DNA from 2 places in the Psychromonas sp. CNPT3 genome. Region 2 is predicted to be linked to the other one. Evidence: predicted binding sites of a transcription regulator. Region 2 holds the regulator's gene; the other holds the start of a gene.
What was found. Region 2 encodes sigma-54, which starts transcription at its own class of promoters, with help from an activator protein. Its sites were predicted from a motif close to GTTGGCACGNNNNTNGNNT; they were not measured.
Positions count from the first base shown of each region.

Region 1: PCNPT3_RS03255 (LPP20 family lipoprotein) is a predicted target of sigma-54. The motif match lies at 4,536-4,554, and genes of this name have one in related genera.

Region 1 covers NC_020802.1:723,499-731,007, forward strand. The annotation lists gene PCNPT3_RS03230 (DEAD/DEAH box helicase) at 1-121, shown strand, start outside; gene PCNPT3_RS14240 (DUF5993 family protein) at 1,849-2,004, shown strand; gene PCNPT3_RS03240 (disulfide bond formation protein B) at 2,015-2,563, shown strand; tRNA gene PCNPT3_RS03245 (tRNA-Arg) at 3,006-3,081, opposite strand; gene PCNPT3_RS03250 (FlgO family outer membrane protein) at 3,421-4,194, shown strand; gene PCNPT3_RS03255 (LPP20 family lipoprotein) at 4,596-5,078, shown strand; gene flgN (flagellar protein FlgN) at 5,079-5,498, opposite strand; gene flgM (flagellar biosynthesis anti-sigma factor FlgM) at 5,523-5,840, opposite strand; gene flgA (flagellar basal body P-ring formation chaperone FlgA) at 5,992-6,684, opposite strand; gene PCNPT3_RS03275 (chemotaxis protein CheV) at 6,791-7,509, shown strand, end outside.
Region 2 covers NC_020802.1:2,289,965-2,297,473, reverse strand. The annotation lists gene PCNPT3_RS10150 (winged helix-turn-helix domain-containing protein) at 1-450, shown strand, start outside; gene PCNPT3_RS10145 (YacL family protein) at 692-1,060, shown strand; gene mgtE (magnesium transporter) at 1,263-2,624, opposite strand; gene rapZ (RNase adapter RapZ) at 2,837-3,676, opposite strand; gene PCNPT3_RS10130 (PTS sugar transporter subunit IIA) at 3,700-4,146, opposite strand; gene PCNPT3_RS10125 (RNA polymerase factor sigma-54) at 4,408-5,853, opposite strand; gene lptB (LPS export ABC transporter ATP-binding protein) at 5,895-6,620, opposite strand; gene lptA (lipopolysaccharide transport periplasmic protein LptA) at 6,623-7,156, opposite strand; gene lptC (LPS export ABC transporter periplasmic protein LptC) at 7,143-7,509, opposite strand, start outside.

The DNA of each region.
Region 1 (7,509 bases), 1.5 Mb from region 2:
AAAGAAAGTGGCAGTAAAAGCTAAAAAACAAAAATCAGTGCCTAATAAAACGTTTTACGAAGCCAAAGATGTTGGTTTTGCGCCGATGCGCCGTAAACCAAAAATGGATGAGCCTGCGTAATCACCTATCGATAAGATATTCGATAAAGTTAATGATAGGTAATTACACAAATTTTAAGACAGAGTTCCTGCTCTTGGCTTACACTGCTGATTTAATCAGTTGTTAGCCACGCACGCGCTCACTGTGTTGTTACTTTAGAGGCTGACGTTGCGTCACGAAAAGTTTTAACTTATGCATGATACTGCGTGTATGGTAGCGTTTAAACAACCGTCGTGCAGTGTTCTGTACATATTTAGCTCTTCTTTACTGATGATTTTAGCGGGACATTCAAGCCGATCTTAAAATGCACTACGGCTCAGTTGTAGTGCATTATAGAATTGTTTTATGGGATATCTAGAGCGACTTACTCGAATATACCCAAACTTTATTTAATTTCCCTGCCAAAAATGTACTGTTTTTTTTATATTTCTTTATCCATACTGAGTTGTTTCATTTCTTTTCGCAAGGAGAATGGATAAACTCGATAATCAGTGTTTATAGTGGCGTTAGCAAGCACTTGATGTAAGTACCTCCCTCCTTTAATACAAACGATACTCATGAACGTATCGTCTCCGACATTAATTTTTTTCCTGAAAAATATTATTTTATCATGCTACACATGGCTAAAAACACTTTGTGGTGCGTTTTAAAAATACTTAAGGTGAGCTTACTGAAAATACTATATTGATGACAAACACATCCCGATTAACCCATCACACTGTAAAAAATAGTGCTCAAAATATTTTTTAAATTATTAATTGAGTCGATCAAGTAAGTCGCGCTTGGATGTTTTTAGATTTTAGTTGAGCATCTAAAGTGTCTATGCACAAGAGACTGGGTAAATCCTATCTTCTATTAAATTCTTTTGGTATCACATGATAAAGTGCAGTGTAGTTTTTTTCTTTAAAAAAGTTATAATGGCGCGTGTTACATTAATGTTAAATTTACGTTAATGCATTGTGCTGTGTGAAATGCTTTGTTATTAGCTTTATTAATTTAGTTAAAAGCAGAAATGTAATAGAAAGCAAATTAAATTCATTATAAGTAAATTGGTTTTTTTGACGCCGTGAACAGGTTGATGGGGTTGTTAAGTCGATTTATTAATCCTTAAGCTGATAGGCATCTACGAATATTTAGAGGTCGACCTTTTTCTGTAAAAAATCAGGGGCTTGATGCTAGCCATTATCTACTTTTAGGGAAATGCGTAGAATCATCTTCGATGATGGTGATATGGTCATTTTGCGTCTTATAAATAATAAACGAGTCAGGAGGGGGATAACGCCGTACACCTGCAAAGAATTTATAAAATATAGTTAAAAGTGGCGCAACTCTTTTGATTCTTTTATAGGGCAAGTTTATTTGCATAAAATAGAAAGTGACATGTTATTTCCATGTGCGATATCTCAAATAATAGCATTCACGAAAGATGAGATCTTTCCGTCACGCTTCAACATAAATAGTAGTATCCCGTTGCGTGTTGTATAAGTTGTTACGAGAATGCACCCGATTATATCGGTTTATTCTATTAAATTTCTAGTCTTTCACAATAAAATTTATTAATAAGTAGTTAAGAAGAGGGGAGGTTAATGATCCGCTAACGACAGTTTTAAATACCACTTAGTGCTTATGTACTTAATATTGAACCGGATAATTGATATCCATATATAACGGCAGTTTTGATTCTGTTAATGAAAGTATAAATATTCGCTAACACAATTATCCTGCAATAACTCAGCAAGGAGAATTTTATGATGACATTAATATTTTTTTTATATTTCACCGCTATCTTATTAGCAATAAAAGGTAATCGAAAATTGGCTATTTACGCTTTTAGTCTATCTATCATTGTGAGTTTATTTTGGCTCTCACATCATGCAAGCGACTCACTCTCTATTTTACTCTAGGATGCAAAATATGACTCAATCATTTTCACGACAACTTAATGCACTTGGCGCCATAGCAATCACTTTTGTGTTGATGTTCGCCTTCTATTCTCAATTTGTTGCAGGAGAGTTACCTTGTCCTTTATGCTTATTACAACGCGTTGGATTTGTTGCTGTTTTATTTGGTCTACTGTGTAATGTTGTATATGGCCCAAGAACATCGCATTACGGCATTATGATCTTTGGGGCTTTATTTGGTGCAGGTGTCGCTCTTAGACAAATTTCACTACATGTTATTCCCGGTACTCCTTTTTACGGTGATCCCTTCTTCTCTTTTCATTTTTATACTTGGGCATTCATTTCTTTCGTTGTGATCGTATTCGGAAGCGCTGTCATGTTGTCATTTTCTTCACAATATAAAGAAATAAAGTACCAAACATTTGTACAAATGCCGGTGCTAAGTAAAGTAGCAATTGCCCTTGTACTTTTCGTTACTCTACTTAATGTGTTGAGTACTTTTGCAGAATGTGGTCCCTTCGAATGCCCCTCTGATCCTATTCAATATTGGTTATTTAATTAAATATAAAACGGACATAGCATACATTGTCCGTTCTATTAATATGCGAGAACAAGGTACTAAGGTTTTGTCGAAAATTCTAATCTAATAGCAAAGGAACTAAAAAGGTTACCCGTCTTGCTTGTTGAAATTATCCCACCCTGCGTTGTGAGTTTTGAAGTGATAACAACACTCTCCTACAACTCACGCCTTGCTAGGGTTAATTTTTCCTGCGCAATACATGAAAACTTAATTAATTCCTTTGGTATAAGATATAAATTAATTTTAATTTTATAAAACAAAATTAACAAAGGATCTACGTAATTATTTGTGATTTTTTAACTGCAATCTAGCATGCGGATTAGGACATTAAATTTAAAGGTGGGAATGAGAGTTGATGGTAATAACACGCTTAAACAATTAACAACTGTAGTTTATTATTGGGTTTTATTTGTGTTGCTTTAATTGGTCTCCTCATCGGGACTCGAACCCAAATCATCCGCTTAGGAGGCGGGTGCTCTATCCTGTTGAGCTATGAAGAGATGCGTTGATTATACTCAAGCTATGTGAATATGCAAATGCGTCAATAGATTTAAACGCTTTGTTTTAAATGGGAAAAATAAGAGATATTTATTATTTTGTTTTTTTATATCCAAATTAGGTCGCTAATTTATAGTAATAAAATAGCTAAATAAATCTGGCTCGATTTTTGCTTTATTTAGTATTTAGGTAAGTATTAGCTTGGATGTGGTATATATTGCCACTTTATGAAAGGAAGTGCTTTAATCCGTGTAACTTTATTAAAGTTTATGGGGCGGGTGCCGATAAGCTAAGTAAATTATCCATAGCATTCTTTAGAATTATAATTAGGTAGGTATTGAATGAAAAAATTATTGTCGGCATTCAGTGTTATATTGTTTCTTTCGGGCTGCGCTCTTCTTGAGCCTGTAGAGCAAGTTTCGACAGCAAGTGATCTCCCCCAAAATTACCAACCTGTATTAGAAAATCAAAATAATCGTGATGGCGAGTATCTTTATTATTATATTGCTAATTCATATAGTAATTCTGGTAAAAGTGCTTTTTTACCAGGAGAAACTTCGCAAGTAGAGGGGTACGGCAAGTTATATTCTTTTAATGGTGAGAAATCACTGATTTTATCAGAAGTTGTCAGTAAGATGGCCGACCAATTATTGGTTAACTTTCCCACTCGATACAGAGGCGAAGCGATTGCATTAACATCTCTAGTCGATTTGAATGATCATAAAAAAACCAACTGGATAGGGCAGACAGTAACGGAGTTATTTATCCATGAATTACATATCCGCCAATTGCAGGTTGTCGATTATAAATTGACGGGAGATATTCAGATCACCTCACGAGGTGAATTCGCACTAACTCGCGACTGGAAACGATTAAATAAAAATATAGATGTGCGCCGTATTTTTACCGGAACAATGTCTCGCAATGAAGAAGGGCTTATTTTAAATGTACGTATCGTCAATACCGATACTAGTATTGTGGAATCTACCAGCAGTGCTTTTATTCCTCATGGTATGTTTGTGGGGGGGGAATACGATTATCGCACTAATCAATATTATAATAGAAATAGCCAACAAATACGTAACAACCGAGCGCAAGTTCACTTGGTTAAATAGCGCTAGCAAACTGAAAGCTTTGTATTATTCGCCGTGTTATTTAGGTGCCAATAAAAAACAAAAAATGCAACGAACCTATCTCGTTGCATTTTTGCTTTTATACCTAAGCATATATAAATCTACTTTATGCTATAGATGTAAGTCAAAGGACGCCTCAAGTGTCAGGTAGACATGAGAAATTCCTAATATCACTCATCCATTCTGTATTACACTCTCTCCTATTAGCACTACTCGTAAATACTGGTAGCCGTTATCGATGTCTCTTTAAATAAGAACAGATAGTGACTTATATTTGTCGATAAAAGCGCAATGCTTAGGTGAAAAGTGTTTTTTTAGTCGAAGCTGGCTTAATTCTTGCTTGATTAGCATTGCCATTTTCGTTTTTTAGCAAGGATATATTAATGAACATTAATCGATGTTATCGCTCGTTGTCAGTATTGCTTTGTAGTACTTTGTTTCTTTTTTCATGTACGCCAATATCACATAATATGTTATTGCCAACCCAAGAAGAACTAAAAGAGCAAACTGACGTGCATAGCTTTACCTCTGTCGGTTATGCACCTGTTGCGACTCAAAAAGGGGCAACCTTAGAAGAAAAAATACTAAACGCTATCAAAGCATCTAAATTGGATGCTTATAAAGAAATGGCAGAGCAAGTATATGGCGTGTTACTGAGTTCTGAAACCGAGCTTTCTGGTGTGCATATACAAAGCGCTCGTGTTCGAAGTAAGGTTCGGGGGTTAGTTAGAGGTGCTCGGGTGTTAAAAAGTTACCATGAAGGTAAACTTTATATTACGGAGTTAGTTCTGGATATGAAAGCGTTACCGTATTCAAATATCATAGGTGAACAATCAAAGCCGCGTAAGAAAGCGATTTATTATTGATCATGCCTGAATGTTTTTACCTAAAAGTTGACCACTATTTAGCATCCCTTTTTGATCATAGGTGATGCTGTTCTTTCCTGTTGCTTGCTTGATAAGTTGAGTCAGATGTTTATTACTGCGCATACCTAACTCTACTAATTTTCCATTAATACTATTAATATGTTGGCATTTAGCAAGGCAAGAAAGAATTTCTTTCTTTATTTCCTGAGCCGTTGTTGAATTTTCTATTTGTTGTAAATCGGCCGGACGCGATAAAACGCTATCTAGCTCTGCGATTAAAGTTAATTTTTGTTGTTTCTGTTTCAAAATTTCACTGAGATGAGAAAAGCTCTTTTCTTTTAGACACGTCGTTTCTTGCTCCAATATCAGGTGCAATTCATTAATTAATATTAATTGTCGATTTAGCTTTTCAATAGGCATTGTTTAATTATCTCAGCTTAAAACTTATTTCAGAATTCGACTAAAATCACCTTCAAATTGACTGAGGCGCTGTGCGAGTCGTTCTGTATTGATTTTATAATCACCGTTAGTGATAGCGGCTTTTAGTGATTCAATACGCTGTTTGTTTACTTGGGGCTCTGTCGCACCTTGTTGTTGCATTTTATTTATATTCTTCGCTTGTGACGTTAATTGCACAGAATCTTTATGTTGATCATTATTAACATTTTGTGCGTTTTTGACAGATGATTTTTGCGCCTGAGCCTTATGCTGCTCAACCACAATGTTTTTTTGTGTCGCTTGGCGGTTAATGTTGATGCTCATAATTATATTCCAAAAGTATCATGTTTATATTATATCGGCGAAACGCGTACTTTCTTTAGTAAAAAAACAAAAAAAAGTGTTTAAATGTAAAGTTTTTTTAACAATGTGAAATATTAAAACAATACGTCTCTAAAATAAAGTGCAATTTACTCTAAAAAGTAACTTGTACTTCTTTTTGTGCAGAGACGGTGCCCACAACAATACGTTGAGAACGTGAATTTTTGACTCTAACAGATTCTCCAATATTAGCATTATTTAGGGCTATTCCTGAAGTTTTAATTACTAATCCTGCTTTTATTGCGCTAATGATCACTTGATCTTTTTGACAGACAAAACAAACATCTCTATTTTTTATTATTTTTTGAGCACCCATATTACGTTTGAGGCGGCTACCGATAAGTATTTTCTTTTGTGAAAAGCTACCACCTCGCAATTGGGATTTTGTTAAATAAGTCACTTTTATATTGTTATTGTTTAATGTTTCACCTTTACGCAAAGCTTGAGCGCTGATGATGGTGCGGAAAAGTCGATGAGAACGGACGCGTACATAAGTTGACCATTGTGGCTTATTGGGGCATGTCACTTTGACCGATACGTTGTTTTTTAATTTTCCTGACACAATCTCACCTAAAAAAGGAGATAAACATTTCTTGTATGTTATTCTTTTATTTAAAGGAACTGCGATAATAGAGGTTTTTTGTTCATTGTTTTTTGGATATATTGCATTATATTCATTAAGAATAAGAGTTTCTGCGAAGTTTTCGATGTCTTTTTTATAATTAGTTTCAGCAAAAGAAGCAGAACAGCCTAAACTGATATAAAGGATAAAAAAACGTATTAACATAAAGATCCTATTTATGGATGAATAAGCACTCAATAGAGTTTAATTAATTATTAAGCATCATTATAGAATGATTCTTTGATAAGTTATAAGAGAAAAGGAAGATTATATGGCAGGCGTGTTAGACTCAGTAAACCAGCGAACTCAATTAGTCGGGCAAAATCGCTTAGAATTACTACTCTTTAAATTAGGCGGTAAACAGCGCTACGGTATTAATGTTTTTAAAGTCAAAGAAGTATTGCAGTGTCCCCCTTTAACTAGCTTACCTAAATTACACCCAACCATTCGTGGTATTGCGCATATTCGTGGGCAAACTATCTCTGTTATCGATATGAACCTTGCAACAGGCGGGCGTGCGATAGAAAATGTTGAAGAGCGTTTTATTATTATTACAGAATATAACCGTTCAATTCAAGGTTTTCTCGTTGGCGCTGTCGAGCGTATTATCAATATTAACTGGGAAAATATATTACCACCACCTAATGGTATTGGACGCTTTAACTATATGACGGCAGTGACGGAAATCGATGGTGATTTAGTCGAAATCTTAGATGTTGAAAAAATATTAGATGAAATATCACCTGTTAATACCGATGTTACTGCAGATGTGATTGATCCTACTATTAAAGAAAAAATTAAAGATAAAAAAATACTGGTTGCGGATGACTCGTCGGTAGCAAGACGACAAATACAAAGAGCTATCACCGCATTAGGTTTAGAATGCGATATGGTAAAAGATGGTAAAGAAGCATTAGATTTACTTAAAAAGATATCGAAAACAGGATCTGTGACAGATCGTTATGCGTTAATGATTTCAGATGTTGAAAT
Region 2 (7,509 bases):
ATTAATGCGATGAAAGTATTAGTCGTAGAAGGCGAAGCAGCTGAGCGTATTCAACTTATTGAGCAATTAGAAAGCCTTGATATCTCTTATGTCGAAGGTGTTGCAACTACCATCGAAGCAGAGCGCTCTGTGGCATTGCAAGATTTTGATCTATTGATCATCGATACATTATTATCTGAAGGTTCAGGTATTAAACTGATTAAAAATATCCGTACAGGGCAAACGTCAGCGTCTGCAGATATTAGTATTTTAAGTACACATTTTGATGTACAACGTGAACTATTAGGTCTTAATAGTTTGTTAGATGTACAAGGTTTATTATTAAAACCATTTGAAACAACACGCTTAAAACAAATGTTAATGGTTGCTAATAAATCTAATGTGATTTTAAAACCACAAGCAGCTTATGAACTTGTACCGACTAACGTACTTGAACGCTCGTTAACTTGATACTTATACCAATGGAATTTATTAAGTGATCATGTATTACGCAGGAAAAATTAGCACTAGTAAGGCATGAGTTGCAGGAGATAGTTGTTCTCACTTCAAAACTCATAACGCAGGTAGGGATGATTTTAACAAGCAAGATGGCTCACTTTTTTAGTGCCTTTGGTATTAATAGTGTTAATAAGTAAAGGTGTGCATGTTTACATGCACACCTTTTTCTTTTTTTATTTAAGGTTAAATAACCGTGGAATTTGAGTTTAGAAAAGACTTTATAAGTGGCAAAGTCAGTATAAAGACATCGATGGATCATGAAGCGTTTGCAACATGGCTAGAGATGGAAGGACAATCATTACAATGGGTTCGGTCTTTATTGCAAACTATTGAGCAGTTGCAAAACCATCAACTCAGTGACTATAAATTAGTGGGCAGTGAATTTACATTACAGCTTAGCCACAAAGAAGCGCTGATAACAAATCATCGTTTACTTGAAGACGAAGAGCTACCTGAATTTGAAGAAGCACTTTCATTTTATAATTTAGAAATAGAAGCGGGTTGTGGTTTAGAGGATTTTTGGAATTTATTGCACTCATGGTGTGAATTTATTCAAGAGTAAGCGTCAAAAAATCACGAATATTGATACATACCGATAATATTTTAAAATGAAAAACCAGTATCCCTCATAAGGCTTGTCGCTTATGAGTCAGTGCCTGATAAAGTATTTGAAGTGTTATGGGTATGCTTAAAATAAAAGGCCTTAATATTGCTATTAGGCCTTTTATTTTAAGCATTTTTTATGACTTAGTAACGATGTAGCGCTAATAGCGCAGTACCAGTGTTGCCATCCCTAAGAAGGAAAATAATCCTACGACATCGGTGACCGTGGTTAATGCCATCCCTCCTGCGAGTGCGGGATCTATTTTATATTTATGCATGATCAAAGGAATACTCACACCGGCGATACCCGCAATGGATAAATTAATAAACATAGCGCCAGCGATGATCAAACCGACGGCAATATCACCTTTCCAAAGCGTCACTGCCGTGGCAACAAAAACAGCCCACACCATACCATTTAGTACACCGATAGCCGCCTCTTTACCAATTAACCACCTTGCATTACTGCTGTTAATATGACCGACGGCAAGACCGCGGATAACTAGCGCTAAGGTTTGATTTCCTGCAATGCCACCCATGCTAGGCACAATCGTCATTAGGACTGCAAGTGTTGCCATTTGTTCGAGTGTGGCTTCAAACATATTTGAAACGGAGGCCGCAATAAAGGCGGCTAATAAATTAACAGATAACCACATAGTGCGTCTTTTGGCACTCGGAAATACGGGCGCGAAGGTATCTTCGTCATCATCCATACCTGCCATGCCCATCATAGAGTGCTCACCTGATTCACGAATAATATCGACCACATCATCAATGGTAATACGTCCGAGAAGTTGGTTGTTGGTATCGACGACGGGGGCTGAGATCCAATCGTGACGTTGGAAAAGTTTAGCTATTTCTTTTTCATCCATCGCAACGAGTAGCATTTCTGTTTGACTATTCATAACCTCGGCAACCGAGAGTGACGGATCGACAGTAAGTAAAGTTGAAAGAGGCACATCACCAATTAACTGGTCGTTTACATCAACAACATAAAGTGTATCGGTTGTTTCAGGTAATTCGCCTTTTAAGCGTAAATACCGCAGCACCACATCAATAGAAACATCCGGTCTCAAGGTGATTGTGTCGGTATTCATGATAGAGCCAGCAGTATCTTCGGGGTAAGCGAATGCTTGCTCTACGCGGTGCCTGTCTTGCTCTGCCATTTGTTCTAAAACGGCTTGATAAAGACTATTTGGAATACCACGTAAAATATAGGCAAGTTCATTACTTTCCATGCCCTCTGTTGCAGCCACCAGATCACTGGCTTTCATTAAACTAATAATACCGTCTTTGGCATCTTCATTTAATTCTTCAAGGATCTCACCTTGTTGGTCGTGATCAGTTAAATTCCAGAGGATTTTACGGTTTGCGGGGGGGGAAGATTCAAGTAACAATGCCACATCACAGGCTGGCATTTTTTCAAGTAGACGACGTGTTGAGACAAACATACCACTTTCTAAAGCGTTATTAACTTCGATTAGGCGTTGCTGGGCATTTTGTAAATCACTGTTTTCCAACATGGAGTGGCCCCTTTTCCTTATGCTTAAGCTAACTTAGCGATGCAATAGCCTAAGTCTACTTTTGTGTATGGCCTTTAAATTCGGCTCTTATTTTGTTGTTTTTATATTATAGTAAGTCAAGACACCTTGTTTGCTTAGCGATCTTATGTATTTTACCGCTTAAGTTATTGCGTATTGTAGAGATTTGTTTGCTGATAGCTACTGCTTTATCGTTATTTTAAACATTTATGTTCAATTTGTACCGGGTAATGATTTTTAAAGCGCTTCGCCAGTTGCTCCGCGACATAAACGGAGCGATGCTTTCCACCAGTACACCCAATTGCAATGGTGACATAATGACGATTATTATTTTCTAAATGTCCAAGCCATGATTGGAATAAATTATCGATTTGATTAATCGTTTGCTTTACGACGGGAAAGGCATCTAAATACTCTTCGATGCAAGGATCAAGTCCGGTATATTGTCGTAAGTCTTCTTGCCAGTGTGGGTTAGGCAAAAAACGCACATCAAACATGTAATCAGCATCTTCGGGATGCATATATTTAAAACCAAAGGATTGAATGACTAAAAGAAGTTTACTTTTACTGCTACCTTGTAAATAAATTTTTAAACGCTCATTGAGATCATGAATAGATAGGGTCGTAGTATCAATAACGAGAGAGGCTTTCTCTTTGATAGGTTGTAACAGTAAGTGCTCTAATTCTAATGCTTGTGATAAGGACATTTTTTGCTTAGAAAGAGGATGTAATCGTCTGGTTTCGCTATAGCGCCGAATAAGCTCTGTACTGTCAGCATCAATGTAAATGATGTCGCTTTCGACTTTGTCTTGCAAGCGTTGCAATAAATCAGCTATCTGCGAGGATTCACCGGGAAGATTACGTACGTCTAAGCTAATCGCCACTTTATTGTGCTTAGCATCGACATTTTCTAATAATTGTTCAAGTAAGGCAAAAGGGATCCCATCAATACAGTTATAACCCAGATCTTCAAGCACATGTAGTGCGATAGTTTTACCCGATCCAGAGCGGCCACTGATGATGATTAACTTCATAGTTAAGATCCCTTAATTGATTTTTAATTACATTGTAAGCATTCAAACAATATTTTATCGTCGGTCGCACTTCTTAATTGGCGTAAGAGTGTTTTATCTAATAATTTTTCACTGATGGTTGCAAGCGCGCTTAAATACTCTTGGCAACGATCTTCGGGCACAAAGATAGCAAATAAAATATCCACACTTTTACCATCTGATGCATCATAATCAATACCCTTTTGGCATTGTAAAAAAACACCTGTTGCGGGTAAGTCGCTGGAAATTTTAATATGTGGGATCGCAACACCAGAGCCAACCGCTGTTGAGCCGATTTTTTCTCGGGCAATGAGTTCATTAAAGAGAACTTGATGATCAAGGTTCAATGTTTTAGCCGCACTAATACTTATTTTTTCTAAAGCCGATTTTTTGCTGTTGCAATTTACTTGGCTAAAGACTGAATCTTCAGTTATTAAGGTAGATATTTTCATAGGGATCACTTTTTTTCTGTTCAATAGATGCAACAGAGATAATCATCTTTATTTTAAACAAGCTGATGTATAAATATTAAGCGTTTAAATAACGCAATAATAACAATAACATTAACATGAACGATGCGCTCCTAGCTATTTTTTTGCTAAGCGCTTTTTCTTTTTATTGAAAAGGCGCGAGTTTAGCAGGTTGTAAGTGCATTGCCATGTGTAAATCACTATTTTTTAATTTTTATCATACTTATAACTCATTATAGTGCATTAAATTAACTGTTTTCTTTGATTTGACGGGGGGATGCCTAAGGATTCTCGATATTTTGCAACGGTACGTCGAGCCACTTTAATACCTTGATCATCAAGTAATTTTGTCATTTTGTTATCACTTAATGGTTTGTTATTAGGTTCGCTTGCGACTAATTTTTTAATTAAAGCGCGAATAGCGGTGGACGAGCACTCTCCGCCACTTTCTGTCGCCACATGACTTGAGAAGAAAAATTTTAATTCATAAATACCACGTGGCGTATGCATAAATTTTTGGGTGGTGACGCGAGAGATTGTTGATTCGTGCATTTCGACTTCAAAGGCGACATCATTGAGTACCATCGGCTTCATCGCTTCATCACCGAGTTCAAAAAAATCTTGTTGCTGCTCTACAATGCATTTTGAAACCTTTAATAAGGTATCATTACGACTTTCTAAACTTTTGATAAACCACTTTGCTTCTTGTAAATGGCCTTTAATAAATGCGTTGTCAGCTTTACTGATCTTGCCTTTACAAAGGTCTGCATAATGTTGGTTTATAGATAAATTTGGATCACAGTCTTGATTTAAAGAGACGCACCATTGATCCGCTATTTTTTTTACATACACATCTGGCACAATATATTGCGCCTGACTGCTCTCTATTTTATTACCTGGGCGAGGCTCAAGGCTTTGTATTAAACGCATAATATGGGCTAATTGTGCTTCTTTTAATTTAGTCTTTCGTGCCAACGTTCGATAATCACGGCTTGCTAAAAGTTGCATATGTTGATCAAGGATCATTAACGCTTCTTGGCGCCAAGGCGTATCTTCACTTAGATTTCGTAATTGAATTTGTAAGCACTCTTTTGTGCCTCGAGAGGCAACGCCAACCGGGTCAAAATGTTGTATACGCTTAAGGACGGCTAATATTTCATCGAGCTCTAAATCATCTACATCTTTTTGCAAGCTTTCTAAAATGGATTCACAGCTACTGGTTAAATAGCCTGATTCATCGATAGAATCGATGATATTGGCTGCAATTAATAAATCGGTATCAGAAAAGGGAGTTAATTGCATTTGCCAAACAAGATGATCTTGTAAAGTGGTACAGGATTCGCCTTGATAAACACGATCTTCGCCATCAAAGGAGCTTCGTCCGGATGAGATGGTGGTGGTCGGAGGCGGAGTATAGGCCTCATCCCAGTTATTTTCGACCGGAAGATCATCAGAAAACTCTAGTTTAGAGATCGCCTCAGCAGTATCTATTTGACTACTATCTTGTTCTTTTTTTATGTCTTCAAGGCCACTATCATCCTCTTGCTCAAGAAGAGGATTTTCATCGAGCGCATTTTGGATCTCTTGTTGTAAGTCTAAGGTAGAAAGTTGTAATAATTTGATTGCTTGTTGTAATTGAGGGGTCATTGCAAGTTGCTGACCCATTTTCAATTGTAAACCTTGTTTTATCAAAATACTTTCTTCCTTACTAGTAGAGTTAATGACGATAACTATAGCTTAAATGCATCGCCTAAATAGACTTCTTTAACTTTGGCATTAGATAGGATCTCCTCCTGAGTTCCTATCGCGATTATTTCTCCATGGCTAACGATATATGAGTGCTGACATACATCTAATGTTTCGCGTACATTGTGATCCGTGATTAAAACGCCTAAGCCTCGATCGCGTAGTTGTTCAATAATTTTTTTAATATCGAGTACTGAAATAGGATCAACACCGGCAAAAGGTTCATCTAATAAAATAAACTTTGGATCGGTTGCGAGTGCTCTGGCTATTTCTACGCGTCGCCTTTCACCCCCAGAGAGGCTCATGCCTTTGTTATCTTTAATATGATTAATATTAAAGTCATTAAGTAACGCATTCAATTTTTCAGTGCGCTGGGCAGACGTTAGGTTTTTACGCGTTTGTAATATACCCATAATGTTTTCAGTTACGGTTAGACGTCTGAAAATAGAGGCTTCTTGAGGTAAATAACCAATCCCTTTTTGCGCTCTAATGTGCATGGGTTGATGTGAGATATCTTCATCATCAATGCATATTTTACCTTCATCTTGTTTAACCAGGCCTACCACCATGTAAAATGAGGTGGTTTTTCCTGCGCCATTTGGGCCTAATAAACCGACAATTTCACCCGTTTTAACGGTTAAATTAACGCCATTTACGACGGTGCGTCCTTTGTAACTTTTTACGAGTCCCGTTGCGATCAATTCAGCCATTTTTATTTTTCTTTTGTTGAGTTAGGTTTATTGTTGTTTTTTTCAAACTGAGCCGGTAAAAAAACCGTTTTAACCCGTTTTTCATTATTTTTATCACTCATCACAATCAACTCTTCGGTGTTTAAATAATAAATAATTTTAGCGCCGTTAATGCGACTGTCTAATTGCTTAACTTGTGCATTGCCTGTTAGCGTGATTTTAGATTTAGCGACATCATAATGAATGCTATTTGCTTGCGCATTAAAAGGCCGACCATCTTCTTGTGTTTGATAAAAAGTAGCGACGTTACCTTTTGCTAACATTTGCTCATGATTAGGCTGTGCAGTACGGGTGACAATGAGTTTATCTGCTTTTATGATAATACTACCTTGGGTGAGTAAAACATCATCAACAAAGGTAATACTATTATTTTTCATTTTGGCATGCTGACTAATAGAGCTAACATGAATAGGTTTTACATAATCTGATTCTAGCGCCCAAGCACTAAGTGAAAAGAGTAGGGCACTGCTGATCAAACCAATTTTAATTTTTTTCATTAAAATACACCGCTTTTATATTGTTTTTTACTATCATTTCGTTACTCAGTAGTGAAGCCCACATTCCGACACCTTGTTGATGCATTTGCGGACCATCCCAAGTAATAAACAGATTTGAACTGATTTCTTTTTTATCCAGCAGTAAAGTGAGCTCTTCAGTGGCTATATTTTGTATGAGTTGATCTAAACTTAGGTTTTCAACGCGCACATCATGAGTCAATTTTAATGTGTTTTCATCTTCTAATAAACCATCTTTACTACTTATCTGCCAAGTACTTATTTGATTATTATCTTTATTTCTAACATACACAATAACACGTGGATTAATAAATACGGTGTTATTTTTCTCGCTA